Regions from separate parts of the Streptomyces sp. NPDC101151 genome, predicted to be linked through region 1. Evidence: riboswitches for the same ligand, from Rfam matches in the RefSeq annotation. Region 1 holds a riboswitch; the other holds the start of a gene.
The links. Region 1 has a riboswitch for guanidine ahead of ACIRU3_RS25055 (MBL fold metallo-hydrolase). Riboswitches for the same ligand answer to the same signal wherever they lie in the genome.
Positions count from the first base shown of each region.

Region 2: linked by a shared signal. The riboswitch ahead of ACIRU3_RS03770 (DMT family transporter) and the one ahead of ACIRU3_RS25055 (MBL fold metallo-hydrolase) in region 1 are both predicted to bind guanidine.

Region 1 is NZ_JBIWPP010000014.1:70,523-85,848, reverse strand. It holds gene ACIRU3_RS25085 (SGNH/GDSL hydrolase family protein) at 1-563, shown strand, start outside; gene ACIRU3_RS25080 (SagB family peptide dehydrogenase) at 461-2,431, shown strand; gene ACIRU3_RS25075 (hypothetical protein) at 2,382-2,813, opposite strand; gene ACIRU3_RS25070 (PP2C family protein-serine/threonine phosphatase) at 2,998-4,164, shown strand; gene ACIRU3_RS25065 (FAD-dependent oxidoreductase) at 4,284-5,516, opposite strand; gene ACIRU3_RS25060 (PP2C family protein-serine/threonine phosphatase) at 5,913-7,037, shown strand; guanidine-III (ykkC-III) riboswitch at 7,136-7,203, shown strand; gene ACIRU3_RS25055 (MBL fold metallo-hydrolase) at 7,216-8,094, shown strand; gene ACIRU3_RS25050 (XdhC family protein) at 8,163-9,308, opposite strand; gene ACIRU3_RS25045 (xanthine dehydrogenase family protein molybdopterin-binding subunit) at 9,301-11,433, opposite strand; gene ACIRU3_RS25040 (FAD binding domain-containing protein) at 11,430-12,422, opposite strand; gene ACIRU3_RS25035 ((2Fe-2S)-binding protein) at 12,419-13,015, opposite strand; gene ACIRU3_RS25030 (TetR/AcrR family transcriptional regulator) at 13,288-13,866, shown strand; gene ACIRU3_RS25025 (transglycosylase SLT domain-containing protein) at 14,165-14,887, opposite strand.
Region 2 is NZ_JBIWPP010000002.1:141,446-156,771, reverse strand. It holds partial or broken gene ACIRU3_RS03795 (HNH endonuclease) at 1-540, opposite strand, end outside; gene ACIRU3_RS03790 (HNH endonuclease) at 537-1,190, opposite strand; gene bcp (thioredoxin-dependent thiol peroxidase) at 1,330-1,797, opposite strand; gene ACIRU3_RS03780 (DUF3618 domain-containing protein) at 1,890-2,219, shown strand; gene ACIRU3_RS03775 (GroES family chaperonin) at 2,285-2,644, shown strand; guanidine-III (ykkC-III) riboswitch at 2,693-2,763, shown strand; gene ACIRU3_RS03770 (DMT family transporter) at 2,801-3,121, shown strand; gene ACIRU3_RS03765 (transglycosylase domain-containing protein) at 3,137-5,626, opposite strand; gene ACIRU3_RS03760 (hypothetical protein) at 6,491-6,907, shown strand; gene ACIRU3_RS03755 (ABC transporter permease) at 7,038-7,838, shown strand; gene ACIRU3_RS03750 (ABC transporter permease) at 7,888-8,652, shown strand; gene ACIRU3_RS03745 (ATP-binding cassette domain-containing protein) at 8,656-9,624, shown strand; gene ACIRU3_RS03740 (DUF1707 domain-containing protein) at 9,634-10,386, shown strand; gene ACIRU3_RS03735 (hypothetical protein) at 10,415-10,816, opposite strand; gene rph (ribonuclease PH) at 10,942-11,679, opposite strand; gene ACIRU3_RS03725 (glucose PTS transporter subunit EIIB) at 11,757-11,990, opposite strand; gene ACIRU3_RS03720 (PTS transporter subunit EIIC) at 12,179-13,468, shown strand; gene ACIRU3_RS03715 (PTS transporter subunit EIIC) at 13,598-14,851, shown strand; gene ACIRU3_RS03710 (MBL fold metallo-hydrolase) at 14,920-15,326, opposite strand, start outside.

The DNA.
Region 1 (15,326 bases):
TCACCGCCTGCAACGGCGCCCGGACCACCGATGTCATGGCCGACCAGCTCGGCCCGCTCAGCCGCCGAACCGGCCTGGTCAGCATTACCGTCGGTGGCAGCGACTCGAGCTTCGCCAAGGTCATGGCGCTCTGCGTCCTGCCTGGGCAGACCGCATGCCTGTCCGCCATAGCCGCGGCGGACTCGTTCGTGGACGGAAGTCTCCCGGGCAGGCTCGACCGTCTCTACTCGGCCATCACGAGCAGGGCACCCGCCGCCCGGGTCGTGGTGCTCGGCTATCCCCACTTCTACCAGCTCCACGGCACCTGTTCGATCGGCCTCCGGGACACGGAGAGGTCCGCGCTCAACGCCGCCGTCGATCATCTCAACAGTGTGATCGCCAGGGGGGCCATCCACCACGGGTTCACGTTCGCCGACGCCCGCAGTGCCTTCGCCGGGCACGAGATCTGCTCGTCCAGCCCGTGGCTGCGCAGCGTCGACCCACTGGATCTCGTCGAGTCGTACCACCCGACGGCACCCGGGCAGTCCCTGGGCTACCTTCCCCTGCTCAGCGGAGCGGTCTGAGCACCGCCCCGCCGGCCGGTCCGGACCGGCCCGTCGAGGGCACGGCGGCGCAGGCATCCGGCAGGGCCGGGGAGTTGGAGTGGCTGATTCAGAGCGCGCTTTCCCCCAGGATCCGTAGGGTGCCTGCCCATGACAGTGACTTCGGACGGGTCGCCGCTCTGGCGCAACCGGCAGTTCGTCCTCCTCATCTCCGCGCGGGTCATTTCCGTGCTGGGCAACGGCTTTGCCCGGGTGGCGCTGGCGTTCTCGGTGCTCGCCCTGCCTGGAGCCACTGCGGGTCGGCTCTCCCTGGTCCTGGCCTGTCAGGCGTTGCCTCAGCTGGCGTTCATCCCCGCGACTGTCACAGCTGGTCCAGCAACAGCACGGGGCCTTTCGTCCGGCGGCCACCGCGACCTGCCGGATACACGAAACAGGACCCACACACCGAGCCGGACGTCTTCAAGCGCTTTCCCCTGACTCCTGTCGTCGAGTTGCCCAGTGATCTGCCAGCCGGCGCAGCCGCAGCCACGGACGTCCTCAGCGGGCGCACACGGCCTCGCGGCACGAAGCTGGAAGTCGAAGACCTGGCCCGCCTGTTGCACCTCTCACTCGGTGTCATCAGGGTCTCCCCGGGGAGCCGTCGGCCCAGGAGACCGGCTTCGTCGGCCGGCAATCTGCACCCCGTGGAGGCCTACGTGGTCCCCGGCAGCCTGAGCGGCCTCGACAACGGGGTCTATCACTTCGCGGCGCAGGTACATGGGCTGGAACGCCTGCGTGACGGTGATCACCGGGCCTTCGTCGAGAACGCAACGGCGTCGTCGGCGGATCGGCCGGCTGCCGAGGCATTCGTCGTCCTCACAGGAATTCCCTGGCGTACGGCCTGGAAGTACGCCGAGCGAGGCTGGCGGCACCTCTACTGGGACGCGGGCACCGTGATCGCCAATCTGCTGGCTGTCGCGGACGCCTACGGCATTGACGCTCGGCTCCTGTTCGGCTTCCAGGACGCCATGCTGTGCCATCTGCTCGGTATCGACGGCCGAATTGAGTTTCCGCTGGTCGTGGTGGCCCTGGGACAGAGCCCGAGCAGGCCCCGGCCGCTCGTGGACCACATGGCCCCGGTGGCAGTCGCGGCCGAGGAACTGCCGGCCGGGCCGGTGGAGTTTCCTGTGATCACGGTGGCTCAGCTTGCGGGCGTACTGCGCGGCGAGGACGAGGTCCAGACCTGGAGACGAGAGCCTTGCGGCCATGGGCCCGCGGCGGCCATCACTCCACCGGCGCCCCGAGCACTCGGTGCCGAGCCGGTCGATGCGCTCATTCTCGGACACGCCACGACCCGCACCATGACCCCGGAGCCGATCCCCGAAGAAGTGCTGAACTGGGCAATGGCGTGCGCCACCCGCCCGGTTCCCATGGATGCGATCCCTGAAGGTCACACCCTGCTGACACATCACCTTTCCGTGCACACCGTCGACGGAATGGAGCCCGGCCACTACCTCCACCGGTACCCTGCGCTCACCGCTCGACGTCTCCTGCCCCTCCCGGAGGTGCGCTCCGTCGCCACGCATCTCTGCCTCGATCAGGCAGTGGCCGGTGACTCCGCGTTCACCGTGTTCTCCTGCTCCGATCTGGCCACGTTGCTGCCGGCTCTCGGCGACCGCGGCTACCGTGGCGCGCAGGCTGAGGCGGGTGTTGTCATCGGTCGCCTTCAACTGGCCGCATCCGCGCTGGGATACGGAGCATCCGCCCTCACCTTCTTCGACGACGAGGTCGCAGGCGTGCTGCAGACAGGCGCTGCCTGCATGCTCGCCGCTGCGGTCGGCACATCGGCACGGAGGGGGTTCACCGACCGCGGTCGGCTCCGATATGGATCCTCGTCAGCGCAAAGATGATCAAGAGGTCGAGTGTCATCACGAGGATGGACCACGCCGGATAGTACGGAACGAACATGAACTGGGTGATCAGGCTGATCCCTGCCACCGCTGCGCCGGCCCCACGGCCCCAGCTCTTGTCCGTCAGAACTCCGAGGCCGGCAACGACGAGCGCCACACCGACCACAAGGTGGATCCAGCCCCATGCGGTCAGGTCGAACCGGTAGGCGTACCGGGACGCGGCGAACAAGGTGTCCTCTGCGATGCCGGATGCGCCCATCAGAATGCTGAGCGGCCCGCTCAGCATCATCATGGACCCGGCGAACAAGGACGCAGGGTTCATCATTTCGCTGCTGCCGGGCTCCCCGTGCCCGCGCTGTGTTCTGTTCGGCATCGCTGTCATGGGCGCGGCCTTCCTGGTACAGCGCGGCCACCGACGCACACTGCCCGTGCGAGGCCGGCCACGCTCTCCTGACAGGATCACCGCAATCCGTCGGCACCGCGACTGCAACCTGCGCGTTGTCATCACTGCGTTGTCGACGTGGGCGCGGGTGGAACATCGGGGCGCGGAGAGGCACGCTGTTCTCATGCGGTGGCTCCTCCGCACCTCCGCCGAGTCAGGAGCGGGCGATCATGGCCACATTCTCCTAAGGCTGGGGCAATGCGTGCCATTCGCAGTCCTGCTCGTCGGACTGGGCATCGAACTCTCGCCGATGCACTTCTTGTACACCGGGCCGCTCCTGACGGCGATGCCGGCGCTTGCCGCATTGACCATGGGCCCCCTGGGCACGCTGTCGGCAGCGGTCGGTGCCCTGGCCGTCAGCAGTACGTCCGCCACCATCCATCAGGCCTGGGGAGAAGGTCAGGTGTACAGCAACCTCCTGGGCCTCGTCGTGGTCTCGGTCGCCTGCGTCGTGATCAGCAATGTCATGCGGAAGCGCAGGGAAAACGAACTCAATCGGATCCGCCGCGTGTCCGCAGCGGCTCAGGATGTCCTGCTACGGCCCGTGAGCCCCCGCTTGGGTCCGCTCCGTGCCGCCAGCATCTACCTGGCAGCGGAGTCAGAGGCCCAGATCGGCGGTGACTTGTATGAGGCCGTCCAGACCCCCTACGGGGTTCGGATGATCGTGGGCGATGTCAGGGGCAAGGGCCTGCCCGCCGTGCGCGCAGCCGCGGCGGTACTGGGTGCATTCAGGGAAACCGTTCACTACGAGCGCGACCTGACCGAAGTCGTCAGTCGCTGCGCAGCCGCCGTGCAGAGGGAACGCGCCACCGCCGACCACGACGAAGAATACAAAATGGAGTGTTTCGTCACCGTGCTGGTCGCCCAGATAACGAACGGGTCCGTGGTCCAGCTGGTCAACCGCGGCCATCCGGCTCCGCTGGTCCTGCATCAGGGCAGAGCCCGCGCTCTCGGCCCCCGTGCGCCCATGCCACCCCTTGGCCTGGAGGATCTGACAGCCGGCCCTCCGGCCGCTACGGAGAGCTATGCCTTCGAGCCGGGTGACCGACTGCTGATCTACACGGACGGTGTGGTCGAGGCTCGCAACGAGTCCGGCGACTTCTTCCCCCTGCCCGCGGCGATGGAGGCTCTGGACGCAGTCACTCCGCAGCAGTTCCTGGAGGAGCTCCACCGGCGGTTGATCTGCCACACCCATGACGCCCTCATGGACGACGTGGCCATGATTCTCGTCGACCGGGTCCTGGAGAGCGCGCACGAGCCGAGCCCCGCTGCTCGCTCAGCCGGCCGCTGAGCGCCCTCCGGACCAGGTGCTGTCGGGAGGATCCTGCTGGACGACGAGGGCAGCTGGGGCTCCGCACGGGCCCACTCCGCCGGTGAGTGTCCGCGCGCGCATCGTGTGTACGGCAGCGGCTACCGCACGGCCGCCGCCGGTGGGCGTTCTCGAAGTGCGCCGTACCCGATGAAGTACGCGGGCAGCCGGCGCATCCAACGTGACCCGGTGAGCAGGCGTGCCATGCCCTGGGCTCGCTCTGCGCTGCCGAGAGGTGGGCGCCCCTGCAGGACGGGAGCGATGACACGGGCGTGGGCGGCCTGCTGGAGTGCCTGTGTGACGACCGTGGTGGGGCGGCGGCGCCGTTGCACAGCGCATACGTCGTGCGGGCGTACGGTCCCGCGGCGCAGTGGCGCGGTCAGGTGGCGGGCCGCGGCCACGGCGTCCTGGACCGCGAGGTTGATCCCGATACCGAAGATCGGGGACATGGCGTGCGCGGCGTCGCCGATGCAGAGCAGGCCCGGACGGTGCCAGCGGCGCAGGCGGTCCAGGCGTACGTCGAGCAGCTTCACCTCGTCCCAGGAGCCCAGCGCGTGCGCGCGGTCGGCGATCCAGGGGACGGCGGTGGTGAAGTCGGCCAGGAAGCGGTCGAGGCCGGCGGCGCGGCGCTGGGTGTCGGTGCCCTTGGGGATGAGCGCCGCGCACTGCCAGTAGTCGCCACGGTCGATCATCGCGGTCAGGAAGCGGTCGCCTGCGCTGCCGACGAGTCCGCGCGGGTCGCCTTCGTGGCGCGGAAGGCGGAACCACCAGGCGTCCATCGGGCAGGTGAAGCTGCGCAGTCCCAGCTCCGGTCGGGAGCGGGCCAGTGATCCGCGGCCGTCGCAGGCGACGGTGAGGAGGGCGCGCAACTCGCCGGTGCGGCCATCGGTGGTGCGGTAGCGCACCCCGGTCACCCGTCCGGATTCGATCAGGAAGGAGGTCGCTTCGGTGCTCATCCGCAACTGGAAGGACGGCTCGCGCGAGGCCTCGTCCGCGAGCAGGTCCAGCAGGTCCCACTGGGGCACCATCGCCACGTAGTTGTAGGGCCCGCGCAGCACCGTGAGGTCTGCGACGGTGACCGTCGAGCGGCCTGACCCGAGAGGCAGCTGGACGGTGTTCACCCGGCGCTGGGGCAGCCGGGCGAAACGCTCGGCCAGACCCAGGTCGTCCAGCAGCGCCAAGGTGGAGGGGTGGACGGTGTCGCCGCGGAAGTCGCGCAGGAAATCGGCGTGCTTCTCCAGGACCGTCACCGCCACGCCGGCCCGGGCCAGCAGCAGGGCGAGCACCATGCCCGCGGGGCCGCCTCCGACTACACAGCACGTGGTCTGTTCCATCACTGTCTGCCCTTCACAGGAGCAGTAATTCATCGGTCGATGAATATTGTACCCCCGTGCCGTGCCCGCGCTCCGGCGTCCGGCCCCGACGGTGCATGTCCAGCCGAGCGGGACGGCCGAAACATGCCGCCAAGCGGCGCAATCACCGGTGTGCCGCGGCCCCGCACAGGAGGCTGGACCCCTTGTCGGGGTCGTGTAACAGGAGTCGGGTGTGCGAAGGCCGCGTAAGCCGAACCGTCAGGCATGTCGTCCGCGCGCACGCCACGCCCCCCGGGCCGCTCCGGCAGCCGCGACGGCCTGCGCGTGCAGGAGCGACGGGTGAGGCACGGACGCACCGGTCGGGAGCCGGAGGCCGCCATGGCCGTACGGACCCGGCTGCCCGCGCCCCCGGCGTGGGTGCGCTGGCTTCCGGTCCTGTACATCGTGGCCCTTCTGGCGCTCGAACCCCTCACCCCCGTGGAATGGCCGGTGAGCTTCGCGCTGATCGCCGTACCTCTGGTGACCGCGTTCGCCCACGGGCCCGTCGTGGTCGCGGGCGCCACCGCGTTCGCCGTGGTCCTCGAAGGGGTGCTGGCCGGCACCCCGTGCTGTGCGGGCCGGTCGGTCGGCTATCTGTGGGACCGCCACTACGTGGCCTCCTACATCTGCACCGCCCTGGTGGGCGCCCTCGGCACGATCCTCGCCGCCCATCGGACCCGCCGTGAGCGCACGCTCGCCGACGTACGCTTCGTGGCCGAGATCGCGCAGCGCGTCCTCCTCAGACCGGTCCCGCACCGGATCGGCAACCTTCTCCTGGAAAGTCTCTACCTCTCGGCCTTCGCGGAGGCACGCATCGGCGGCGACCTCTACGAAGCCGTCCCCACCCCGTACGGGGTCCGGCTGCTCATCGGCGACGTCCGCGGCAAGGGCCTGCTCGCGGTCGAGACCGCGGCCCACATGCTCGGTGCGTTCCGCGAGGCGGCCCATGACGAACCCGATCTTCCGGCGCTGGCGGACCGTGTGGAGACGAGCATGGACCGCAGGGCGACGCTGCTCGGTGGAAGCGAACTGGGCGAGCGGTTCGTGACTGCCGTCTTCGCCGAGATCCCCGCCGACGGCCGGCTCGTCCGCGTCGTCAACTGCGGCCATCCGCCCCCGCTCCTGATCCGTCCCGGCGAGGTACGCGAACTGGACAGAGGGCGGTCGGCTCCGCCGTTGAACCTCGGCATGCTCGTCGGAGACGCGTATCAGGTCGACGTCTACGAGTTCCTGCCCGGCGACCAGCTCCTGCTCTACACGGACGGCATCACGGAGACCCGCGACCCCGCCGGCTGCTTCTACCCCCTGCTCCAGCGCCTCCGTTCCTGGGGTCCCCTGCCACCCCGGGAGCTGCTGGAGCAGCTCCACAAGGACCTGCTGGCCTACAGCCACGACCGCCTGGAGGACGACACCGCAGCTCTCACCGTCTGTCTGGTCGCCGACGAACCGGCTGCGGCTCCTTCGCCGCCGGCCGGGGCGGGCGGAACCAGCTCACCGTGCTGACGGCCGGCCAGGACCTCGTGGTGGTCGGCGTCGAACGGCATGTCAGCGGCCCCGGGATCGCCCCGGTCCCACCTGCCGGACACCGTGGTAGCGTCCCGGCGGAGGCTCCGACGTGCCTGCCCCGGACGAGATGTGCGCCGTACCCGGCCCGCCAAGACGACGCACCAGCGGAGGCATCGTGGACACCGGCACGCACATGATCGACTTCACCGGCGACGCGCCCGTGGCGCGCCCTCTGGACGTGAGCTGGATCCACGGCTCGCCGTCGGCCAAGCACAACACCGACCCGGACATCCAGGTCCACGCCTACGACGAGCACACATTCATCCTGCGGCAGAACATGTCCGTCCACTACGAGGCGCCGTTCCTGTTCCTGCTGTGCGGCAACGAGCGGGCGGTGCTGATCGACACCGGCGCCACCGAGTCCGCCGAGTTCTTCCCGCTGCGCCAGGTGGTCGACGGGCTCCTCGCGTCCTGGCTCGCCCGACACCCCCGGGACGGATACCGACTGGTCGTGCTGCACACCCATGGGCACGGTGACCACATCGCCGGCGACGGCCAGTTCGCGGACCGTCCCGACACCACGGTGGTGGCCGCCGACCGCGCCACCGCCTGGGAGTACTTCGGGTTCGACACGGACGCGGACGCCGTCGCCCGCGTCGACCTCGGCGGCCGGGCCCTGGAGTGCCTGGCCACCCCGGGTCACCACGAGGCGGCCGTCACCTTCTACGACCCGGCCACCGGCCTGCTGCTCACCGGCGACAGTGTGTATCCCGGCCGGCTCTACATCCAGGACGTCCCCGCCTTCACCCGCAGCGTCGACCGCCTGATCGAGTTCGCCGAGCGCCGGTCGGTCACCCATGTGCTCGGCTGCCACATCGAGATGAGCACCGTGGCGGGCGTGGACTACCCGGTGCGCACCACCTACCAGCCCGACGAGCCGCCGCTCCAGCTCACCCTCGCCCACCTGCGCCGGATCCGTGAGGCGCTCACCGAACTCGGCGACGACCCGTCCTGGCGCGCCCACTCCGATTTCGTCCTCTGTCCACACAGCTGAGCCTTCCGTAGCCGCGAGGGGGACCGAGGGCGCCCGTACCCGTCCGACCGTCGGGGCGCCCCGGTCCCTCACGCGGCCGCCGTCGCCCCGCCCTCGTCGCCCCTGTCGCGGTGGATCGGCGTCTTCGAGCCGGTCAGGGGGATGCCTGTCCCGCCCCGCCGGGCGGCGACGATCTCCGCCACGATAGACAGGGCGGTCTCCTCCGGCGTGCGGGCGCCGAGGTCGAGGCCGATCGGGGACCGCAGCCGGGCCAGCTCCCGTTCACTCACGCCTTCGTCGCGCAGACGCCGGTTGCGTTCCTCGTGGGTGCGGCGCGAGCCCATCGCACCGACGAACGACACCGGCATCCGAAGGGCCGCCTTCAGCAGGGGTATGTCGAACTTCGCGTCGTGGGTGAGCACGCACAGGACCGTACGGGCGTCGGTTCCGGTGCGCCGCAGGTAGCGGTGCGGCCAGTCGACGACGACCTCGTCCGCGTCGGGGAAGCGGGCCCGTGTCGCGAAGACGGGACGGGCGTCGCAGACGGTCACGTGGTAGCCGAGGAACTTGCCGGCACGCGCCAACGCCGAGGCGAAGTCCACCGCACCGAAGACGATCAGGCGCGGCGGTGGCACGTTCGACTCGACGAGCAGGGTGAGGCCGTCGGGACAGCGCGAGCCGTCCGCGGCGATGTCCACCGTCCCGGTGCGCCCGGCCTCCAGCAGCGCGCGGACCTCGGCCGCTGCCGTCCGGTCCAGCTCCGCCAAGCCGCCGAGTGAGCCGTCGTACGTGCCGTCGGCGCGCACCAGCAGAGCCCGGCCGAGGAGTTCGGCCGGGCCGCGGGCGACCCGGGCGAGGGCCGCCGGTTCGCCGCGGACCACGGCCGAGAGGGCGGGCGACAGGGCCGCGCGGGCAGGCGCCTGCCCGGCCACCGGTGTGATCAGCACCTCGATCGTCCCGCCGCAGGTCAGTCCCACGGCGAAGGCGTCCTCGTCGCTGTAGCCGAACCGTTCCGTGACGCTGTGGCCCGTCTGGATGGCCTGTCGGCACAGGTCGTAGACGGCGCCCTCCACGCACCCGCCGGAGACCGAGCCGATGACGGTGCCCTCGCTGTCGACGGCGAGGGCGGCGCCGGGACCGCGCGGCGCGCTGCCGCCCACCGCCAGCACGGTGGCGACGGCGAAGTCCCGGCCGTCCTCGATCCAGCGGAGCAACTCCTCGGCGACATCAAGCACGTGGCTCTCCCGCCAGGATGACGCGGTCCGGCCTGATCGGCAGGCTGCGATGGCGTATGCCGGTCGCGTGCCAGACGGCGTTGGCGATGGCGGCCGCGGCGCCCACGATGCCGATCTCGCCGATGCCCTTGATCCCGACCGGGTCCTTCGGGTCGGGGTCGTCGATCCAGTCGGCCTCGATGTGGGGTACGTCGGCGTGCGTGGCCACGTGGTAGCCCGCGAGGTCGGCACCGACGTGACCGCCCGAGGCGCGGTCCCGGACCGCCTCCTCGTGCAGGGCCATGGAGATGCCCCAGATCATGCCGCCCCGGAACTGACCGCGTGCGGTGAGCGGGTTGACGATGCGGCCCGCCGCGAAGATTCCGAGCATCCGCCGCACGCGCACCTCGCCGGTGGTGACATCCACGGCCACCTCGGCGAACTGCGCCCCGAAGGAGTGGCGTTCGGCGGGAGCGAGAGCGCCGATGGCCGCGGTGGTGTCCGAGCGCACCGTGATTCCCTCCGGGGGGATGCCGGTGCCCAGGGCCAGCCTGTCGCGCAGTTCGTCGGCCGCGGCCGTGACCGCCCAGGCCCAGGAGCGGGTCCCCATGGAACCGCCGGCGATCATGGCAGGTCCGAAGTCGCTGTCGCCGATGCGCACATGGACCTGCTCCGGCGGCACGCGCAGTGCGTCCGCCGCGACCAGGGTGAGTGCGGTACGGGCCCCGGTGCCGATGTCGGCCGCAGAGATACGGACGGTGAAGGTGCCGTCCGGATGAGCGGTCACGCTCGCCGTGGACGGCAGAGCGCCCGCGCCGAAGGAGGCCGCCGCGGTCCCGGTGCCGAGCAGCCAGCGTCCGTCCCGGCGCAGGCCGGGACGCGGGTCCCGGTCCGTCCAGCCGAACCTGCGCGCGCCCTCCCGGAAGCAGGCGGGCAGATTGCGGCCGGCGAACGGCAGGCCGGAGACGGGCCCCTTGTCGGGTTCGTTGAGCAGCCGCAGCTCGATGGGATCGATCCCGCACTTCTCGGCGAGCTCGTCGAGCGCCGCCTCCAGGGCGAACGACCCCGGCGCCTCACCGGGGGCGCGCATCCACGTCGGGGTCGGCACGTCGAGCCGTACGACGCGGTTGGCGGTGTGGTGGGCGTCGGCGTCGTACATCACCCGTGCCACTCCGGCGCTCGGTTCGACGAACTCGTGCACGGTGGAGGTGAGGCTGACCGAGCGGTGCTCCAGTGCGCGCAGCCGTCCGTCGGCACCGGCGCCGAGCCTGACGCGCTGCGTGGTGGGGCTGCGGTAGCCGGCCAGTGAGAACATCTGGCGGCGGGTCAGGACGACACGTACGGGGCGTTGCAGGACGGTGGCGGCCATCACGGCGGCCACCTGGTGGGCGCGGACGCCCTTGCTGCCGAAGCCGCCGCCGACGTGTTCGGAGCGTACGCGCACCGAGGCCGGGTCGAGCGAGAAGAGGCTGGCGAGTTCGCCGACGACCCAGGTGGTGCCCTGGTTGGAGTCGATCACCTCGAGGCGGCCGCCGTCCCAGCGGGCGGTCGCCGCGTGCGGTTCCATCGGGTTGTGGTGCTCTTCGGGCGTGGTGTACTCGGCGTCCACGACGACGGCCGACGCGGCCAGTTCGGCGTCGAGGTCACCCTTGGCCGTCACCGCCGGCACATGGCCGTCCACCGGGTAGGCGTCCGGATGCTCGCCCTTGAAACCGACGTCGTGGGGCTCCTGTTCGTACTCGACCACGAGCGCCTCTGCGGCCTCCCTGGCCTGCTCGGACGTCTCGGCGACGACCAACGCCACCGGCCAGCCGAGGTGCGGCACCCGGTCGTGCTGGAAGACGGCGCAGGTCGGGTCCGGCTTCGATCCCATCAGGCCCGCGTAATCGGTCTCCACGCGCGGGGCGTTGCGGTGGTCCAGGACCGCGAGGACGCCCGGCATGTCGAGGGCGGCGGCGGCGTCGATCCCGCGGATGCGGCCGCGGGCGACCGTGGACAGCACCAGCCAGCCGTGCGCCAGGCCGTCGAAGGGGACCTCGCCCGCGTAGCGGGCCGCTCCGGTGACCTTGTCCCTGCCCTCCACGCGGGTGTGCGCGGTGCCGACGGAGGGCGTCGGCGTGGGTGTTCCGGTGGTGACGGTGGTCATCGGGCGGCCTCCTCGGCGAGTTCGGTCAGCACGGCCACCGCGAGGTTGCGCATCAGGGTCACCTTGTATCGGTTGTGCGGCAGCGGCCGCGCCGCCGCCAACTCCGCGTCCGCCGCGGCGGCGAAGGTCTCCACGTCGGCCGGCGCACCGGTCAGGACACGTTCGGCCGCGGCGGCCCGCCACGGTCGGGAGGCGACCGCGCCGAGGGCCAGGCGCACGTCCCGGACGACGCCGTCACGGACGTCGAGCGCGGCGGCGACCGAGCCGATGGCGAACGCGTACGAGGCGCGCTCGCGCACCTTGCGGTAGTGCGAGCGGGCGGCGACCGGGGCGGGGGGCAGCACGACGCCGGTGATCAGTGCACCCGGCGGCAGGGCGGTCTCACGGTGCGGGGTGTCGCCGACGGGCAGGTAGAACTCGTCGAGCGGCAGTTCCCCCGGTCCGTCAGCGGTTTCGAAGCGCACGACGGCGTCGAAGGCGGTGAGTGCGACGGCCATGTCCGAGGGGTGTACGGCCACACAGTGGCCGGACGCGCCCAGGACCGCGTGGTTGTGGTGTTCGCCCTCGACGGCGGGGCAACCGCTGCCGGGGACACGCTTGTTGCAGGGCTTGGTGACGTCGGTGAAGTAGCCGCAGCGGGTGCGCTGCAGCAGGTTCCCGCCGACCGTGGCCATGTTGCGCAGCTGCCCGGACGCGCCGGCGAGCACCGCCTGCGACAGCGCCGGGTAGCGGCGCCGGACTTCAGGGTGGGCGGCCAGGTCGCCGTTGGTGACGGTGGCGCCGATGCGCAGGCCGCCCTCCGGCGTCGACTCGATCTCGTCGAGCGGGAGTTCGCGGATGTCGATGAGCCGGGCAGGCCGTTCGACGCCGGTCTTCATGAGGTCCACGAGGTTGGTGCCGCCGCCGAGGAAGCGCGTGTCCGGATCGGCGCCGAGCAGCGCGACGGCCCCGGCGACGTCGGACGCCCGCTGATAGCCGAACTCCCTCATGCCACGGCCTCCTTCGTCCCCGCTTCGGGGCTGACGCGCACGGCTGGAGCCGTGTCCGGGTACGGCCCGGCCTCGGCCGCCCGGGCCACCGCCTCGACGATCGAGACGTACGCGCCGCAGCGGCACAGGTTGCCGCTCATCCGCTCTCGGATCTCGTCGGCGGACAGGGGTGGTGATCCGGCTTCGGGCCGGATGTCGTCGGTGACGGCGCTCGGCCAGCCCGCCGCGTGTTCCTGGATCACCCCGATCGCCGAACAGATCTGTCCCGGGGTGCAGTAGCCGCACTGCAGACCGTCCAGATCGAGGAAGGCCTGCTGCACGGGGTGCAACTGCTCACCGTCGGCCACACCTTCGATGGTGGTGATCTCGCGGCCCTCGGCCGCCACGGCAAGTTGCAGGCAGGCGACGGACCGCCGACCGTCCAACAGGACGGTACAGGCACCGCATTGACCCTGGTCACACCCCTTCTTGGTGCCGGTCAGATCGAGGCGCTCGCGCAATGCGTCGAGCAGCGTGGTGCGGTGGTCGACGGGCAGTGTGTACTTCTCGCCGTTGATCTTCAAAGTGATGACACTGGACGTCGATGAGGCCATGAGGAGCTTCTTTCGCGTTACCAGGACAGACGGGATGGTCCGGCAACCGGGGTGCCGGATGCCGTAGAGAGCGCACGGTGCGGACCGAGGCCGCATATGCAAGCCGAATCCGCGGGATGCTTGGGCAAAAGAGGGGCAGCTGCCAACTGTCGTGGGGGCACGTCCACCGCTATCGTGGACACAACCGGACAGCTGTCCGTTCCTGGAAACGTAGCGGACAGCTGTCCGGTTAGCAAGGGCGAGGTTCGGCCACGAACCCTCGAGGAGGACGAGTGCAGCAGAAGAAGGACGCACCCCTGCGCTCGGATGCGCAGCGCAACCGTGAACGCATCCTGGAAGTGGCACTCGTCGAGCTGACGCACTGCGCGGACGCCCCGCTGAGCACGATCGCCAAGAAGGCCGGCGTCGGACAGGGCACCTTCTACCGAAACTTCCCCAACCGCGAGGCGCTCGTCCTCGAGATCTATCGCCACGAGATGCAGCAGGTCGCCGACAGCGCGGCCCATCTTCTCGGGACCCGCACACCGGAACAGGCCCTGCGAGCATGGATGGACCGGCTCGCCGAGTTCGCCATGACCAAGGCCGGCCTGGCCGACGCGATCCGGCATGTCACCAGCGCGCCGGGAAGCCCGGCGAAGCCTGCCCCCACTCCGGTGACCTCCGCCGCGGAACTCCTGCTCCGCGCGAACGAGGAGGCCGGCACCATCCGCCCCGGAGTCGCCGCGGACGACTTCGTCCTCGCCATCGCCGGCCTCTGGCAGCTCGACCCGCGCGAGGACTGGCAGCCACGCGCCGCCCGGCTCCTCGACCTGGTCATGGACGGCCTGCGCACGGGCGCGCCCGGCCGGTGAGCGCCGCCGTGTCGCTGTCGCACCGGCCGAGGGGAGCAGCAGGCGGGTACGGGGAGGCAGGCGGGTGCGGGAGCGTCTGGCGAGTTCGTCGGCGGACTTCGCTCCCTGTTCGCGCAGCCGGGCAAGCAGGGTGGGGTGGCCGGAGCGTCCGGCGGCCTCGAGCGCGGTCATCTCGTCGTATCCGATCCGGTTCGGACCGCACGTGGCAGGCCCGGCCACAAAGCATCGGAGCCCCCCACCGAAATGACGGTGCAGGGCTCCGAGAGGATGAGCGATCGCGCCCGGACGGACGCGCTACTCAGTACGAGTGGTGGGCCTGCCAGAACGACCAGGCCTGGCAGGGGCTGCCGTACCTCTCGTTCATGTAGTTGAGGCCCCACTTGATCTGCGTGGCCGGGTTGGTCTGCCAGTCTGCGCCCACACTTGACATCTTGGAGGCGGGGTATGCCTGGACGAGACCGTAGGCACCGGAGGTCGGGTTGACCGCCCGATAGTTCCAGGTGGACTCGTGGTCCACGATGTTGCTGAAGCACTGGAACTGGCCCGCGCCCACGATCTGACGCGCCAGCGCCTGGATCTGCGCGACGGTGTAGGAGCTCTGGACCGGGAAGCTGGAGGCATCGCGTGTCGCGGAGCGGCTGGCCGTCTCCCGGGCCGCCTTGCGCTCCTTGGCTTCCTCTTCGGCCTTTTTCGCAGCCTCCTGCGCGGCCTTTTGCGCAACCTTCTGCTTGGTCACCGCGTCCGCGGCGGCCCGCCTGCGGGCCGACTCCTCGGCGATCTTCCTGGCACTCGCGTCGGCGGCGATGGCCTGTGCGTCGGCCTGCTGCGTCAAGGACGCGGTCTGCACCCGAGCCTGCTGACCCGGCGGCATGTCAGCGAGAAGCATCGCGTCGGTGGCCGTCGCCTCGGCGTCACCTCCGGGCCGGCCGGTGCTGCTTGAGGCAACACCGGAAACGGCGCCTACGGCGGTGACCGCCGTGGCCGAAGCCACCGCGAATCCCCGGACTGAAATCCGGCTCACGCCGGCCTCCCAACTGCCGGATCGCGGGCCACACAGGCCGTGACAGCGGCACCGAGACGGCCAGCGGTCCGCCCGGCCGAACGGTCCAAGTACATGAGATCCCCTCCCCATGCGAAGTGCGGTCATCGCCTCCTATACGCACGGGGCCGGCGCCAGGTTGCATCGGATCTGAACCCACTTCCGAGGTCGAGGACGAGCGTTCTCCGGGGTGTGCGGTGTCCCACCATCCGGCCCCGCCGAGGACCTCGCAAACGGCGCCCCGCCGAACTCCACGGCACCGAAGGATCCGGTTACGGCTACGGCCACCTGCCCCGGTGATCAGTGAAGGATGTTGTTCCGGGGGTGCGGCGCGGGCCCGGCCTGGATCGCGGGCCCGTCCACCGCTACCTGACCACCGATCTTGAGGTGCTGATCGCCTCGCCTCCGGCGTCTCGAAGGG
Region 2 (15,326 bases), on a different contig from region 1:
ATGGACCTGCCGAGCCACTCAGGGCCGATACCGCACTCGGCGCACGCCTCCAGCACGCCGACCTCGCGCAGCGCACGGCGGAGCAGGTGGGTCCGCGTCCGGCGGCTGCCGTCATGCCGGATCAGGATGTCCGCAGCGCGCCTGACGGGCACGAAGCCGGGACGGCCTCGCCGATGCGCCTGCCCCAAGAAGTGGGACGTGTCGAGATCATCCTCCGTCACCCAGTGGCTGAAGCAGGGTGCGCAGCCTGTTGTTGTAGGGCTCCATTCCAAGGGCACGCAGGGCCTCCGCGATGGAAGTCGCTCCCTCCACTGCACGGCGCAGCACATCGGCGGCTGGTTTGGCAGGTGCCGCACCCGCTCGCTTCTCCCGCGACAGGTGGGAGACGTCGATCCCGAAGTGGTCGAAGCGCCGGAAGAGATGGCGCCGAAGGTTGCCATAAGGCTTGGTACCGAAGAAGGCGATGACCTCGTCGATGTTCGAACACTGAGCGGCGGCTTCGGCCAGTCGCTCGCGCGTGTACTGCAGGCGGCCACTCATGCCGCCCCGTCCTTGGGGCGCCCTTTGCCGCGTCCTCGGTAATTGTCCGTCACCGAGTGGCAGTTGGGGCACAGCAGGCGCAGGTTCTCAGTGCGGCTGTCCCGCCAGTTACCGTCGACGTGATCGACCTCCAGCGGGAGCGGCCTGCCTCGCCAGACCGCCTCCGTGCCGCAGAGGGCGCAGCGCTCAGGGACCCCCATGGCCGTCATCGCCCACCTGAGCCTGTCACTCGGGATGCGTCGGGCGTGTCCGCTCGGCTGCTGGACGAGCAGGCCGTCTGGCGTTCGGGGGCGCCAGGGCTTCCCGCGCCGCGTCGGCACCTGGAAGTGCGACGTATCGATCCCGCATGCCTTGATCCGGCGGCTGATGTGCGTGTGATGCCCGCCGACGACCTCCAACCCGAGCCGACGCAGTACCTCACACATGTTCGTGGAGCCAGCCACCGCCTGTTCAAGAACCTCCCTCGTCCACTTCACCCCCTCCCTCTCGAAGTGCGACACATCCACCCCCAGCTTCTTCATCCGCCCGAGCACATACCGCCGGGTCGCACTCCTCGGATCCACCCCCAGCCTCTCCAACGCCTCCGACAGCGTCCGCGCCCCGCGAGCCGCCTCCTCCAGCCGGTCCCTGGTGTACGCACTGGCCCCCATCGAGCCCCCTTCGTCTCCGGCCGCGTGTTCGCAGCCCGTACGGAGTAACGAACCGTTTATCGGACGGTCACGCCCGGAATGCGAAACGGCCCGCACCAGGTCGTCCGGTGCGGGCCGCCAGTGGCGGAGAGGGGGTTTCTCAGATCCCGAGGTCCTTGATGATCTTGGCTACGTGACCGGTCGCGCGGACGTTGTACAGGGCCCGTTCGACCTTGCCCTCCTCGTCCACGATGACCGTGGAGCGGATGACGCCCATGTACGTCTTGCCGTAGTTCTTCTTCTCGCCGAAGGCGCCGTAGGCGTCGAGGACCTTCTTGTCGGGGTCGGCGAGCAGGGTGATCTTCAAGGACTCCTGTTCGCGGAACTTCGCCAGCTTCTCGGGCTTGTCCGGGGAGATGCCGATGACGTCGTAGCCTGCGCCGGCGAGGAGGGAGAGGTTGTCGGTGAAGTCGCAGGCCTGCTTGGTGCAGCCTGGGGTGAGGGCCGCGGGGTAGAAGTAGACGATGGTCCTGCGGCCCTTGTGGTCCGACAAGGACACCTCGTTGCCGTCGGCGTCGGGGAGGGTGAAGGCGGGGGCCACGTCGCCGGGCTGGAGTCGCTCGCTCATCGGTCCAGCGTAACGGGGGGCGTTGCGGCGCGGTGGGGGCTGGAGCTGACAGACTGTCCGGGACAGCATCAGGAGACTTCGGAGGCCGTACGGTGGCGGACACGTCGGACACCAGAACCCCGGCGCAGATCGAGGCGGACATCAAGCGCCGTCGTGACGTGCTGGCCGAGACGCTCGACGAGATCGGGGTGCGGGTGCATCCGAAAACGATCGTCGGGGATGCCAAGGCCAAGGTCGTCGCCAATATCGATCACACGGTTGGGCGGGCTTATGTCCAGGTCAATCGGGTGGTGAGTGAGGTGCGGGGGCAGTTTGTGGACAAGGAGGGCGCGCCGAGGCTGGAGCGGGTCGTGCCGGTCGCCCTTGTTGTGGTGGGGGTTGTGGGGCTGGTCGCGGTGGGCTCGCGGCGGCGTCGGGGCTGACTCGGGGTGTGGCGAGCGGTTGCCCGGGGTCGTACGGGCCGGTCTGGGGCAGGTAGGTTCGAGGCGTGAGCGCCAACAGAAACGAGCACAGCAACCCTCATCACGACAAGCTGCCCATCCGGATGCTGCACGATCGGGTTCTCGTGCGGACGGAGACCGGTGAGGGCGAGCGGCGGTCGGGGGGCGGCATCCTGATTCCCGCGACCGCGGCGGTCGGACGGCGGCTGGCCTGGGCCGAGGTCGTCGCGGTGGGGCAGAACGTACGGACCGTGGAGACGGGCGACCGTGTCCTGTTCGATCCGGAGGACCGGGCCGAGGTCGAGGTGCGGGGTGTGGCGTATGTGCTCATGCGGGAGCGGGATCTGCATGCGGTGGCCGCGGACCGGTTCGAGGGGACAGAGGATTCCACCGGCCTCTATCTGTGATTCAGTGGCGTGAAGGGGCTGGTGACTGCGGTCACCGGCCCCTTTTTTTGGTTTTTTGCTATGTTCGAAGGAGCCCGACGAGACGCGCCGTACCGGGATGCAGGCAAAGACGACGCACCGGAAGAGAGTCGTCGTTCGTCTCGGAGGTGTGTTGTCGTGGCCTGGGTGCTGCTTGTCGTGGCCGGTCTGCTCGAGGTGGGCTGGTCGATCGGGATGAAGTACACCGACGGGTTCACTCGGCTGGTGCCGAGTCTGTTCACCGGTGCGGGGATCGTGGCGAGCATGGTGCTGTTGTCGTACGCCGCCAGGTCGCTGCCCATCGGTACCGCCTATGGCGTGTGGGTGGGGATCGGTGCGGCCGGGGCGGCGGTGCTCGGCATGGTGGTGCTGGGTGAGCCGGTCACCGCCGCCCGGATCTTCTTCGTCTGTTTGCTGCTGGTCGCCGTGGTGGGGCTGAAGGCGACCGGCGGTCACTGACGGTTTCCGGTGTTCCTAGGGTTGGCCTGCGGTGACGCCGCCGTCGGTGGTGCCGACGTCTGTTCCGCCGCCGGTGTCGGTCCCTCCTGAGGTGGTTCCGCCGGGGGTGCCGCCGCCGGTTGTCGTGCCGCCGCCGGGTGTTCCGCCGGTGGTGTCGCCGCCCGTGGTGGTGCCGCCGTCGGTGGTGGGCGTTCCGCCGTCCGTGGTGGTGCCGCCGTCGGTGGTGGTGCCGCCGTTGTCCTGGCCGCCGTCGGTCGTGCCGCCGTTGTCCTGGCCGCCGTCGGTGGTGGTGGTGCCCCCGTTGTCCTGGCCGCCGTCGGTCGTGCCGCCGTTGTCCTGGCCGGCGTCGGTGCCGGGCGGGGTGGAGGGCTCGGTGCTGGGGGTCTGGATCACGTCGGCGCCCTCTTGGAGTTCGAGGTCGAAGTCGGTGGCCGTCTCGCCCTTGAGGGCCTTGCGCGTGTACTGCGCCCAGATGTCGGTGGGCGGGCCGCCGCCGTTCATGCGGGGCTGGCCGAGGGCGTTGTACAGCGGCATGTGCTTGGCCGTGACCGGGTCCTGGCCCATGACGGAGACCACGGTGGCGAGGTCGGGGGTGTAGCCGGCGAACCAGGCGGCGGTGTCCTCTTCGGCGGTGCCGGTCTTGCCGGCCGCGGGGCGGCCCGCGGCCTGGGCGCCGGTGGCGGTGCCGTTGTCGACCACGCTCTGCAGGACGGCGGTGGTGGTGTCGGCGGCCTCGCGGCTGACGGCCTGCTTGGTCTGCCGGTCGGGCAGCTTGACCTCTTCGGTGCTGTCCTTGGTGATCTTCTCGATCATCGTGTAGGTGCCGTGCTTGCCGTGGTTGGCCAGGGTGGCGTACGCCTCGGCCATGTCCAGGACGCTGGCGGTGGCGGTACCGAGGGCGATGGACGGGTAGGGCTGGAGGTCCCGGGTGCCTGCGGGGATGCCGAGGTCGACGGCGGTCTCCTTGACCTTGGCGGGGCCGACGTCGACGGCCATCTGTGCGTAGACGGAGTTGACCGACAGGTCGGTGGCCTTGCGGACGGTGATGTCGCCGTACGACTTCTCGTCCTCGTTGGAGGGGGCGTAGGCGCCGCCGCTCCAGCCCTGGACGGGGCGCTTGGTGGTGCCGTCGTAGACCGTGTTCGGGGTGATGGTCTGGCCGTCCTGCGTGGTCGAGCCGTTCTGGACGGCGGAGGTGAACACGAACGGCTTGAAGGTGGAGCCGACCTGGAAGTCACCGCGGGTGGCGCCGTTGGTGTACTGCTTGACGTAGTCGATGCCGCCGTACAGGGCGACGATCTTGCCGGTCTTGGGGTCGACGGAGGCGCCGCCGGCGCGGACGTAGTTGTCGGCCTTGCGGTTCTTCTTGTCCAGCTTGGACATCAGCTGGTCGTCGACGGCCTTGACGAAGGCGTTCTGCTTGTCCTTCTGGAAGGTGGTGGTGATGCGGTAGCCGCCGCCCTCCAGCTGTTCCTTGGTGAGGATGTCGTTCTCGGTCAGGTAGTCCTTGACCGCTTCGACGAGGTAGCCGCGCTGGCCGGACAGGCCGGTGGAGATGGTCTGTTCCTTCGGCATGGGGAATTTCATGCCGGCGCGCTCGGCGTCGGTGAGCCAGCCCTTCTTGACCATGCCGTCCAGGACGTAGTTCCAGCGGGCGACGGCGGCGGCCTTGTTCTCGGGGTGGGCGACGACGTCGTACTCGCTGGGTGCGTTGACGAGGGCGGCGAGGTAGGCGGCGCGGGCCGGGTCGAGGTCGGCGGCGTCCTTGCCGTAGTAGGCCTGGGCGGCGGCCTGGATGCCGTAGGCGTTGCGGCCGAAGTAGCTGGTGTTGAGGTAGCCCTCGAGGATCTCGCCCTTGGACTTGTTGCGGTCCAGCTTGATGGAGATGAAGAACTCCTTGGCCTTGCGGGTGACGGTCTGTTCCTGGGCCAGGTAGTAGTTCTTCACGTATTGCTGGGTGATGGTCGAGCCGGACTGCTTGCCCTTGCCGGTGGCGGTGTTCCAGCCGGCGCGGAGCATGGCTTTGGGGTCGATGGCGGACTCGGTGTAGAAGTCGCGGTCCTCGGCGGCGAGTACGGCGTGCTGGGCGTCCTTGGAGATCTGGGCGAGGGTGACGTTCTCGCGGTTGATCTGGCCGTCGCGGGCGAGCTGGGAGCCGTCGGCGTAGAGGTAGACGTTGCTCTGCTTGGTGGCGAGGGCGTTGGCGGGCGGGATGTTCACGAGGGAGTAGCCGAGGAAGAAGAGCCCGATGATCAGCAGGACGCCGATGACGAAGGTGCCGAGCAGCATGCGCCAGGTGGGGATGATCCGCCGCCAGCCGGTCCGCTTGGGCCGCTTGGGCTTGTTGGCCTTGCCACTGCCGCCGGAGCCGCCCGGGCCGCCGGGGCCGCCGCTGTCGGCGAGGGGGGTGGGGGCCTGGTCGGGGGTGGTGCGTGAGGCGGTGCCGGCCGCGGGGCGGGCCGGTGCCTTGGGGGCGGCGGCTGCCGCGGGGGCGGCGCTTGCCATGGCGGCCCGGGCGGCACCGCTTGCCGCGGCGGCCTGGGCCGATGGTGCGCCGCCGCCGGCCATGGCTGCGCCGGCCGCGGCGGCGGCCTTGCCGGGCCGGTTCGCCTGGGTCGGTTCGCCCTGCCGGGGGGCCGTGACACGCCTCAGGACCTGGGTGCTCTCGGGTGCCGGGGAGGCGGCGGCCGGCGTGCCGGTCTCGGTGGTCCGGTTCTCCTGGGCCGCGGGGGTGTCCTGGGGTGCCCGGGGTGCGTTGACGCGCCTCAGGACCTGGGTGCTGTCGGCTGCGGTGGGCTGCGCGGAGTCGTGCGACGTGTCGGCCGCCCGGGGCCGCGCGGACTGCTGGGGCACTCCGGGGCGCTGCGCCGCCCGGGACTGCTCGGCCTGCTTCTGGGACGGGTCGGACGTCGCCGGCGTCTGCCCGGGGCGGGGAGACCCTGCGGCCCCCTGGGGCCTGTCGGCTGTCTGGGGCTTCTGGAACTCCTGGGTCTGCTCGGAGTCCTGAGGCCTCTCGGATGCCTGGGACTTTCCGGGCTGACGGGACTCGGCAGGCCGCTGGGGCTCCGAGGGCGTCTGAGACTGCTGGGACCGCTGAGGCTTCTGGGATCCTTCGGGCGTCGGGCCTGCGTCGACGGCCCGGCCCTCGGTTCCGGTCCGGCCCGCTCGGCCGGCCTGGGCGGCCGCGGCCGCCCGGCGAGCCCGCGCCGCCTGGTCCGCACCGGGCAGCGACCGGCCGCCGGACGTGGTGTCCGCCCCGGCCGTCGCGCCCGTCCGTCCGTCAGCACCCTGAGCACTCGGAGTGTCCTGAGCCGGGCGATCGGCCGAGCCCGCCCGGTCGCGGTCCTGACCCAGCCGGTCCTGGGCGCCTTGGCCCTGTTCCTGGCCCTGACCCTGACCCTGATCAGCCCCCTGCCGGGCCGGCGGCCGGCCGGCCGAACCGTCCTGGTCCCGGCCGCTCCGACCGGCCGGGCTCTGCCCGTCCCGGCCCTGAGTCTCCCGGTCCTTCCCCTGACCAGCCCGCACGCGTTCCTGACCCTCCCGGCCCCCACGACCGCTCATGGCATCGGCACCGCTGCCGGGTGCCTCGGAGACCCGCTCCTCGCTGTCGCGGGTACGGGCACCCGGCTCTCCGGGCCCTTCAGCCGGCAGCGGTTCTCCCGGTGCCCCGCCCCTGCTCTGCTGCTGCGGCTGCGGCTGCGGCTCGTCGCTCATGTCGTGCACGGACTCCTGTTTCGCGTCGTACGTTTCCCGTACGCCTCGTACGCTTCTGCGCCCCCTGTTTGAAGACTCTCGCACCAGGCGTTCCGTTCCCTGATTCCGGCACGCTTCGGGGCGAAAATGCGTGGCCGGCCACCGAGCCTCCGGACTAGGCTCCTGCGCTTCGGTGTCGAGCGGTCCAGGGAGGTCGACTGCTGTGGGCGCGGGACGGTTGTACGGGGCCGTCGCGGCGGGTGGATTCAGACGGTACGCGACGTATCGGGCGGCGACGGCGGCAGGGGTGTTCACCAACACGGCCTTCGGGCTGATTCTCGTGTACACGTATCGCGCGCTGTGGGACGAGAAGCCGCACCTCGGAGGCTATGACCAGGCGCAGGTCGGGACGTATGTGTGGCTGGGACAGGCCCTCCTTTCGACCCTCGCGATCGGTGGTGGGGGTGTCGAGGACGAGTTGATGGAACGCATCCGTACGGGGGATGTGGCGATCGACCTGTACCGGCCGGTGGATCTGCAGGTGTGGTGGCTTGCCGCCGATCTCGGCCGGGCGTTCTTCCAGCTGCTGGGGCGGGGGCTGGTGCCGTTCGTGTTCGGCGCGCTCTGCTTTGAGGTGTACCTGCCCACAGATGTCGGCACCTGGGTGGCCTTCCTGGTCGCCGTGCTGCTGGCGATGCTGGTCGGCTTCGGGATCCGTTTCCTGGTGGCGCTGAGTGCGTTCTGGCTGCTGGACGGCACGGGCGTGGCGCAGATGGCGTGGCTGCTCGGGTATTTCTGCTCGGGGATGCTGCTGCCGCTGAACGTCTTCCCGGGGGTGCTCGGGGAGGTCGTACGGGCCCTGCCGTGGTCGTCGCTGCTGCAGGCGCCGGCGGATGTGCTGCTGGGGCATGCGGATCCGCTGGGCACCTATCTGTTCCAGGGGGCGTGGGCGGTGGCGCTGCTGGGTGCGGGCCGGCTGGTGCAGTCGGTGGCGACGCGGCGGGTGGTGGTCCAGGGTGGGTGAGGGCAGCCGGGTGGCGGAGGGTGCGCGGGCCTATCGGCTGGTCGCGGGGATGTGGGTGCGGTCCACGATGGCTTATCGCGCCTCCTTCGTGATGACCACGTTCGGGAACTTCACGGCGACGTTCTTCGACTTCGTCGCGATCATGCTGATGTTCTCGCGGGTGGATGCGCTGGGTGGATATGCGCTCCCGGAGGTGGCGTTCCTGTACGGGCTGTCGGCGGTGTCCTTCGGGCTGGCCGATCTGGTGCTCGGGTCGATGGACCGGCTGGGGCGGCGGGTGCGGGACGGCACGCTGGACTCGCTGCTGGTGCGGCCGGCGCCGGTGCTGGCGCAGGTGGCGGCCGACCGGTTCGCGCTGCGCCGGCTGGGGCGGGTGACGCAGGGGTCGCTGGTGCTGGGCTGGTCGCTGACCCGGGTGGACATCGACTGGACGGCGGCGAAGCTGCTGCTGATGCCGGTGACGGTGCTGAGCGGGTTCGGGATCTTCTGCGCGGTGTTCGTGGCGGGGGCGGCGTTCCAGTTCGTGGCGCAGGACGCCTCGGAGGTGCAGAACGCCTTCACGTACGGCGGTACGACGCTGTTGCAGTATCCGCCGACGGTGTTCGCGAAGGAGCTGGTGCGCGGGGTGACGTTCGTGCTGCCGCTGGCCTTCGTCAACTGGCTGCCGGCCACGTATGTGCTGGGGCGGCCGTATCCGCTGGGTCTGCCGGAGTGGGTGGCGTTCGCGTCGCCGCTGGTGGCGGCGGCCTGCTGTGCGCTGGCGGGGCTGGCCTGGCGGGCGGGACTTCGTTCGTATCGGAGCACAGGGAGCTAGCGGGTGCGGGACGGCGACTTCATCTCACTGGAGCAGGTCGAGAAGGTCTTCGAGGTGCGCAAGAAGGCGGGGTTTCTGAAGCGGGAGCGGCGGCAGGTGCGGGCGGTTGACTCGATCTCCTTCGCCGTCGCGCGCGGTGAGATGGTCGGCTACATCGGTCCGAACGGTGCCGGGAAGTCGACCACGATCAAGATGCTGACCGGCATCCTGACGCCGAGCGCGGGCCGGGTGCGGGTGGCGGGGATCGATCCGTCGCGGGAACGGACGCGGCTGGCGCACCGGATCGGGGTGGTGTTCGGGCAGCGGACGACGTTGTGGTGGGATCTGCCGCTGATCGATTCCTACCGGCTGGCGCACCGTATGTACCGGATCCCGGACGCCCGTTACCGGGAGAACCTGGACCGGTGTGTGGAACTCCTGGAGCTGGGCGATCTGCTGGACGTGCCGGTGCGGCAGCTCTCGCTGGGGCAGCGGATGCGCGGGGACATCGCGGCGGCCCTGCTGCACGATCCGGAGGTGCTGTACCTGGACGAGCCGACGATCGGTCTCGATGTGGTGTCCAAGGCCAAGGTGCGGGGTTTTCTGAAGGAGTTGAACGTCGAGCGCGGGACGACGGTGCTGCTGACGACGCACGATCTGCAGGACATCGAGCAGTTGTGCTCGCGGGTGATGGTGATCGACCACGGGCGGCTGATGTACGACGGTCCGCTGGCCGGACTGCACGAGGCCGGGGAGGGCGAGCGGACGCTGGTGGTGGACCTGGAGCGGGAGCTGCCGCCGATCGATGTGCCGTCCTGCCGGGTGGTGCGGGTGGAGGGGCCGCGGCAGTGGCTGGCGTTCCCGGCGGGGCAGTCGGCGGCGCCGCTCGTGGCGTCGGTCGCGGCCGCGTATCCGTTGGTGGACCTGTCGGTGCGGGAGCCGGACATCGAGGCTGTCATCGCGAAGATGTACGCCGAGAAGGCGGTCTCGTAGGCTTCTGCCATGACCGACGACGCAGTGCCGGAACTCCGCGCATCCGACGCCGACCGTGAGCGGGTCGCCGAGGTCCTGCGGGACGCCCTGGCCGAGGGGCGCCTGGACATGGAGGAGTTCGAGGAGCGGCTGGAGGCGACGTACAAGGCGCGTACGTACGCCGAGTTGACGCCGATCACCCGAGACCTTCCGACGGGCGGGGCCATGGCGCCCGTCCCGGTCTCCTTCACCAAGGAGCCGGTGGAGAGCGGGAGTTGGGCCGGCCGGATCGTCGGCGGCGAGGGGTCGTCCACGGGGGCGGTCGCCGTGCTGTCGGGGTTTCAGCGCAAGGGGCGCTGGACGGTGCCCAAGCGGTTCAACTGCTTCGCCTTCTGGGGCGGTGGCGAGATCGACCTGCGGGAGGCGGACTTCGCGGACCGCGAGGTCGAGATCAACTGTGTGGCGGTCATGGGCGGGGTGCAGGTGATCGTGCCGCCGGGCGTCGAGGTCGTCGTGCGCGGGATCGGTGTGATGGGCGGCTTCGAGCACCCCAGGGGTGACGAGCGGGCCGAGCCCGGTGCGCCGCGGGTGGTCATCGGCGGCTTCGCGTTCTGGGGCGGTGTCGGCGTGGAGCGCAAGGTGACCCGGGCCGAGCGGCAGCGGCTGAAGGAGCAGCGCCGGCAGGAGCGGCTGGAGCGCAGGGAGTCGCGGCACGAGCTGCACCGGGCCCGGCGCGAGGACCGGGCGCAGGGGCGGGGTCGGCGCAGGCACGGGGAGTACTGAGCCTCCCCGGCCGTTCCCTCGGGCGCCGCTACGACGTGCAGACCTTGGTCAGTTCGCCGGCCGCGTCCGTCACCGGGCTGACATTCGGTGTGTTGTCGCCGTTCTTGATGGACGTACGGACGTTGGCGACGGCCTTGTTCAGGTCGTCGACCGCCTTGTTGACGTCGGCGTTGTCGGTCTTGTCGCCGATCTTGTCGAGGTTCTTGTCGATGGAGGCGAGGGCCTCGTCGAGCTGCGTCGGGTCGTTGGAGGCGTTCTCCACGGCCTGCTGGAGGTCGGTGACGCTGTCGGCTATGGCGTCGGCGGTCTGTACGCAGTCCAGGGCCTTGTTCACGGCGTCGCAGCCAGTGGTGAGGCCTGTGGTGAGCGCGGCGGTCGCTATGACGGCGGCAACTGCGGTGATACGGCCTCGGCGTCGGCTGGCGGCCATGGTGGTGTTCCCCTCCCCTGGTGCGGTTGGCAGGGCGCACGGTGTGGGCCGTGCGCCCGTACCCCTAGGGACGCCGGGGAGAGTGCGGGGGTTGCCCTCGCGCCCCCCGTTTTTTGGCGTGCCCTTTACTTTTCGAGGGTGGCGGCCAGGGCGGCCTGCTGGATCGCGGCCAGTTCGGTGCAGCCGGTGACGGCGAGGTCGAGCAGGGCGTTCAGTTCGTCGCGGGCGAAGGGCTCGGCCTCGGCGGTGCCCTGGACCTCGACGAAGCGGCCGTCGCCGGTGCAGACGACGTTCATGTCGGTCTCGGCGCGTACGTCTTCCTCGTAGCAGAGGTCGAGGAGGGGGACCGCGCCGACGATGCCGACCGAGACCGCGCTCACGGTTCCGGTCAGCGGCTGGCGGCCGGCCTTGATCAGCTTCCTGCCCTGGGCCCAGGTGACGGCGTCGGCGAGGGCCACGTAGGCGCCGGTGATGGCTGCGGTGCGGGTGCCGCCGTCGGCCTGGAGGACGTCGCAGTCGAGGACGATGGTGTTCTCGCCGAGCGCCTTGTAGTCGATGACGGCGCGCAGGGAGCGGCCGATGAGCCGGGAGATCTCATGGGTGCGGCCGCCGATCTTGCCCTTGACGGACTCGCGGTCGCCGCGGGTGTTGGTGGCGCGGGGCAGCATGGAGTATTCCGCGGTGACCCAGCCCTCGCCGCTGCCCTTGCGCCAGCGCGGGACTCCTTCGGTGACCGAGGCGGTGCAGAACACCTTGGTGTCGCCGAAGGAGACGAGGACGGAGCCCTCGGCGTGCTTGCTCCAGCCGCGTTCGATGGTGACCGGGCGGAGCTGTTCGGGGGTGCGGCCGTCGATTCGAGACATGCCCACGAGCCTATCCGGAGCGGCGGAAGGGGCTCCTCCCCCGGGGGGAAGAGCCCCTTACAGGTGAACCCGGAGGCTCACATCATGTCTTCGATCTCCGCGGCGATCGGGTCGGCGTCGGTGCCGATGACGACCTGGATGGCGGTGCCCATCTTGACGACACCGTGGGCACCGGCGGCCTTCAGGGCGGCCTCGTCGATCAGCGAGGGGTCGGACACCTCGGTGCGCAGCCGGGTGATGCAGCCCTCGATCTCCTCGATGTTGTCGATGCCGCCGAGGCCGGCGACGATCTTCTCAGCCTTGCTGGCCATGTTCCTTCTCCCTGATCCGAACCGCTTTGTCGCAGTAACCCACAGTTGGCCCAACTTCGCGAGCGGTCATGCCGTGCGTGCCGAATGATGGCGATCACGACAGCGGAACCGTCCGCCAACTGGTCTACACCACCGCAGGGACAGGCACCAAACCCTCGTCCGGGTCGAGCGGTTCAGGGAGGACGCCGATGAGCGCCGAGAGCACGGTCACCCCCGGACGTGCCCGCCGGAACCGGCTGTTCCAGGGCATGCAGAAGATGGGCCGCAGCCTGCAGCTGCCCATCGCGGTCCTGCCGGCCGCGGGCCTCCTGATCGGGCTGTCCCAGCGGGACGTGGTCGGAGCGGGGGGCCTCGGCTGGACGACCGTCGCCAAGGTGATGAAGGGGGCGGGCAGCGCCCTGCTCGACGGCTCGCTCGGGCTTCCGCTGCTGTTCTGTGTGGGCGTCGCGATCGGCATGGCGAAGAAGGCGGACGGCTCGACGGCGCTCGCGGCGGTGGCGGGCTTCCTCGTCTACTACGGCGTGCTGCACCAGTTCCCGCAGGACTGCCCCGCCGGTTCGACGGTGATCCCGGACGTCGGCTGCCAGGTGAAGGAGGGGCCGGCGACGGCCTTCACCTTCCAGAACCCCGGCGTCTTCGGCGGCATCGTGATGGGCCTGATGGCCGCCTTCTTCTGGGCCCGCTTCCACCGCACCAGGCTGGTGGACTGGCTCGGCTTCTTCAACGGCCGCCGGCTCGTGCCGATCATCATGGCGTTCGCCGGGATCCTCTTCGCGGCCCTGTGCCTGTGGATCTGGCCGCCCATCGGCAACGCCCTGGAGAGCTTCAGCCACTGGCTGCGGGACTCCGGCTCCTGGGGCGCGGGCCTCTTCGGCGTCACCAACCGCGCCCTGCTCGTCGTCGGCCTGCACCAGTTCCTGAACGTGCCCATCTGGTTCCAGTTCGGCACCTACATCACGCCCGCCGGAAAGGCCGTGCACGGCGACATCAACATGTTCCTGGAGGGCGATCCGAACGCGGGCCAGTTCACCTCGGGCTTCTTCCCGATCATGATGTTCGCCCTGCCGGCCGCCGCCCTGGCGATCACACACTGCGCCAGACCCGGCCGCCGCAAGGAGGTCGGCGGCCTGATGCTCTCGGTCGCGCTGACCTCGTTCGTGACCGGCATCACCGAACCGCTCGAGTACTCCTTCATGTTCATCGCCCCCTTCCTCTACGCGATCCACGCCGTGCTCACCGGTGCGTCGATGGCGGTGACCTGGGCGCTCGGGGTGCACGACGGTTTCAGCTTCTCGGCGGGCCTGATCGACTACCTCGTCAACTGGCACCTGGCGACGAAACCCTGGCTGATCATCCCGATCGGCCTGTGCTTCGCGGCCGTTTACTACGGCATCTTCCGGTTCGCGATCACCAAGTTCGATCTCAAGACCCCCGGACGCGAGCCCGAGGAGGAGGTCGAGGACGTCACAAAGGTCTGACGACAGGCGACTTGGACCCGTACTGCGCGTAGCGCTTCGACAGCGGATTCGCGGGTTCCTTATACCGCCTTCATCGTGCTACAACAGGTCTACACCAGTGAGTGGTGTAGACCACCCGATGGAGGACGTATGAGCACCGCCACCGCGACAACGGCGGCTCCCGCAAAGAAGCGGGGATCCGGCCTGTTCCAGGGCCTGCAGAAGGTCGGCCGCAGCCTGCAGCTCCCGATCGCCGTGCTGCCGGCGGCGGGCATCATGGTCCGGCTCGGCCAGGATGACATCTTCGGCAAGGACGGCCTGGGCTGGGACAAGGTCGCGACCGTGTTCAACGCGGCCGGCGGTGCCATCACCGGCAGCCTGCCCATCCTGTTCTGCATAGGTGTGGCCATCGGCTTCGCCAAGAAGTCGGACGGCTCCACCGCGCTCGCCGCACTGGTCGGCTTCCTCGTCTACAGCAAGGTGATACAGGCCTTCCCGCTGACCGAGGAGCACATCGAGAAGGGCAACATCGTCGCGGCGACGTACAACGACCCCGGTGTCCTCGGCGGCATCATCATGGGTCTGCTCGCGGCGGTGATGTGGCAGCGGTTCCACCGCACCAGGCTGGTGGACTGGCTCGGCTTCTTCAACGGCCGCCGTCTGGTGCCGATCCTCATGGCCTTCGTCGGCACACTGGTCGGTGTCTTCTTCAGCCTGGTCTGGGAGCCCGTCGGCAAGGGCATCACGCACTTCGGCGAGTGGATGACGGGCCTGGGCGCCGTCGGCTCCGCCCTGTTCGGTCTGGTCAACCGCGGTCTCATCCCGATCGGCATGCACCAGTTCGTGAACACCGTGGCCTGGTTCCAGCTCGGCACCTACAAGGACACGGCGGGTCAGGTCTTCACCGGTGACTACAACCGCTTCCTGCACGGCGACCCGTCCGCCGGAATGTTCATGTCCGGCTTCTTCCCGATCATGATGTTCGGTCTGCCGGCCGCCGCCCTCGCCATCGCGCACTGCGCCCGCCCCGAGCGCCGCAAGGCGGTGATGGGCATGATGATCTCGCTCGCGCTGACCTCGTTCGTCACCGGTGTGACCGAGCCGATCGAGTTCTCCTTCATGTTCATCGCCCCGCTCCTGTACGTCATCCACGCGGTGCTGACGGCCGCGTCCATGGCGATCACCTGGGCCCTGGGCGTCCACGCCGGCTTCAACTTCTCCGCCGGCGCGATCGACTACGTGCTGAACTGGAACCTCGCCACCAAGCCCTGGCTGATCATCCCGATCGGCCTGGTGTTCGCCGCGATCTACTACTCGGTGTTCCGCTTCGCCATCCTCAAGTTCGACCTGAAGACCCCGGGCCGCGAGCCCGAGGAGGAGGTCGAGGATCTCACCAAGGCGTGAGGCCCGCCGCACGGCATGACGAAGGCCCCGGAACCGACCAGGTTCCGGGGCCTTCGTGCGCGTACCGGCTAGATCTCGTACGTGACCCGCGGAGCGGCCAGCTCCACCGGACCCGCGAACACCTCGCGTGCGTCCGCCAGGTTGACCTGCGGATCGGTCCACGGCGGGATATGGGTGAGGACCAGGCGGCGGGCGCCCGCGCGGGCAGCCGACTCGCCCGCCTCACGGCCGTTGAGGTGCAGGTCGGGGATGCTTTCCTTGCCGTGCGTGAAAGCGGCCTCGCACAGGAAGAGGTCCGTGTCCCGGGCCAGCTCGTCCAGCGCCTCGCTGACGCCGGTGTCGCCGGAGTACGTCAGCGACCGCCCGCCGTGCTCGACGCGGATGGCGTACGCCTCCACGGGGTGCCGCATCCGCTCCGTGTGCACGGTGAACGGGCCGATCTCGAACGTGGACGGCTTGACCGTGTGGAAGTCGA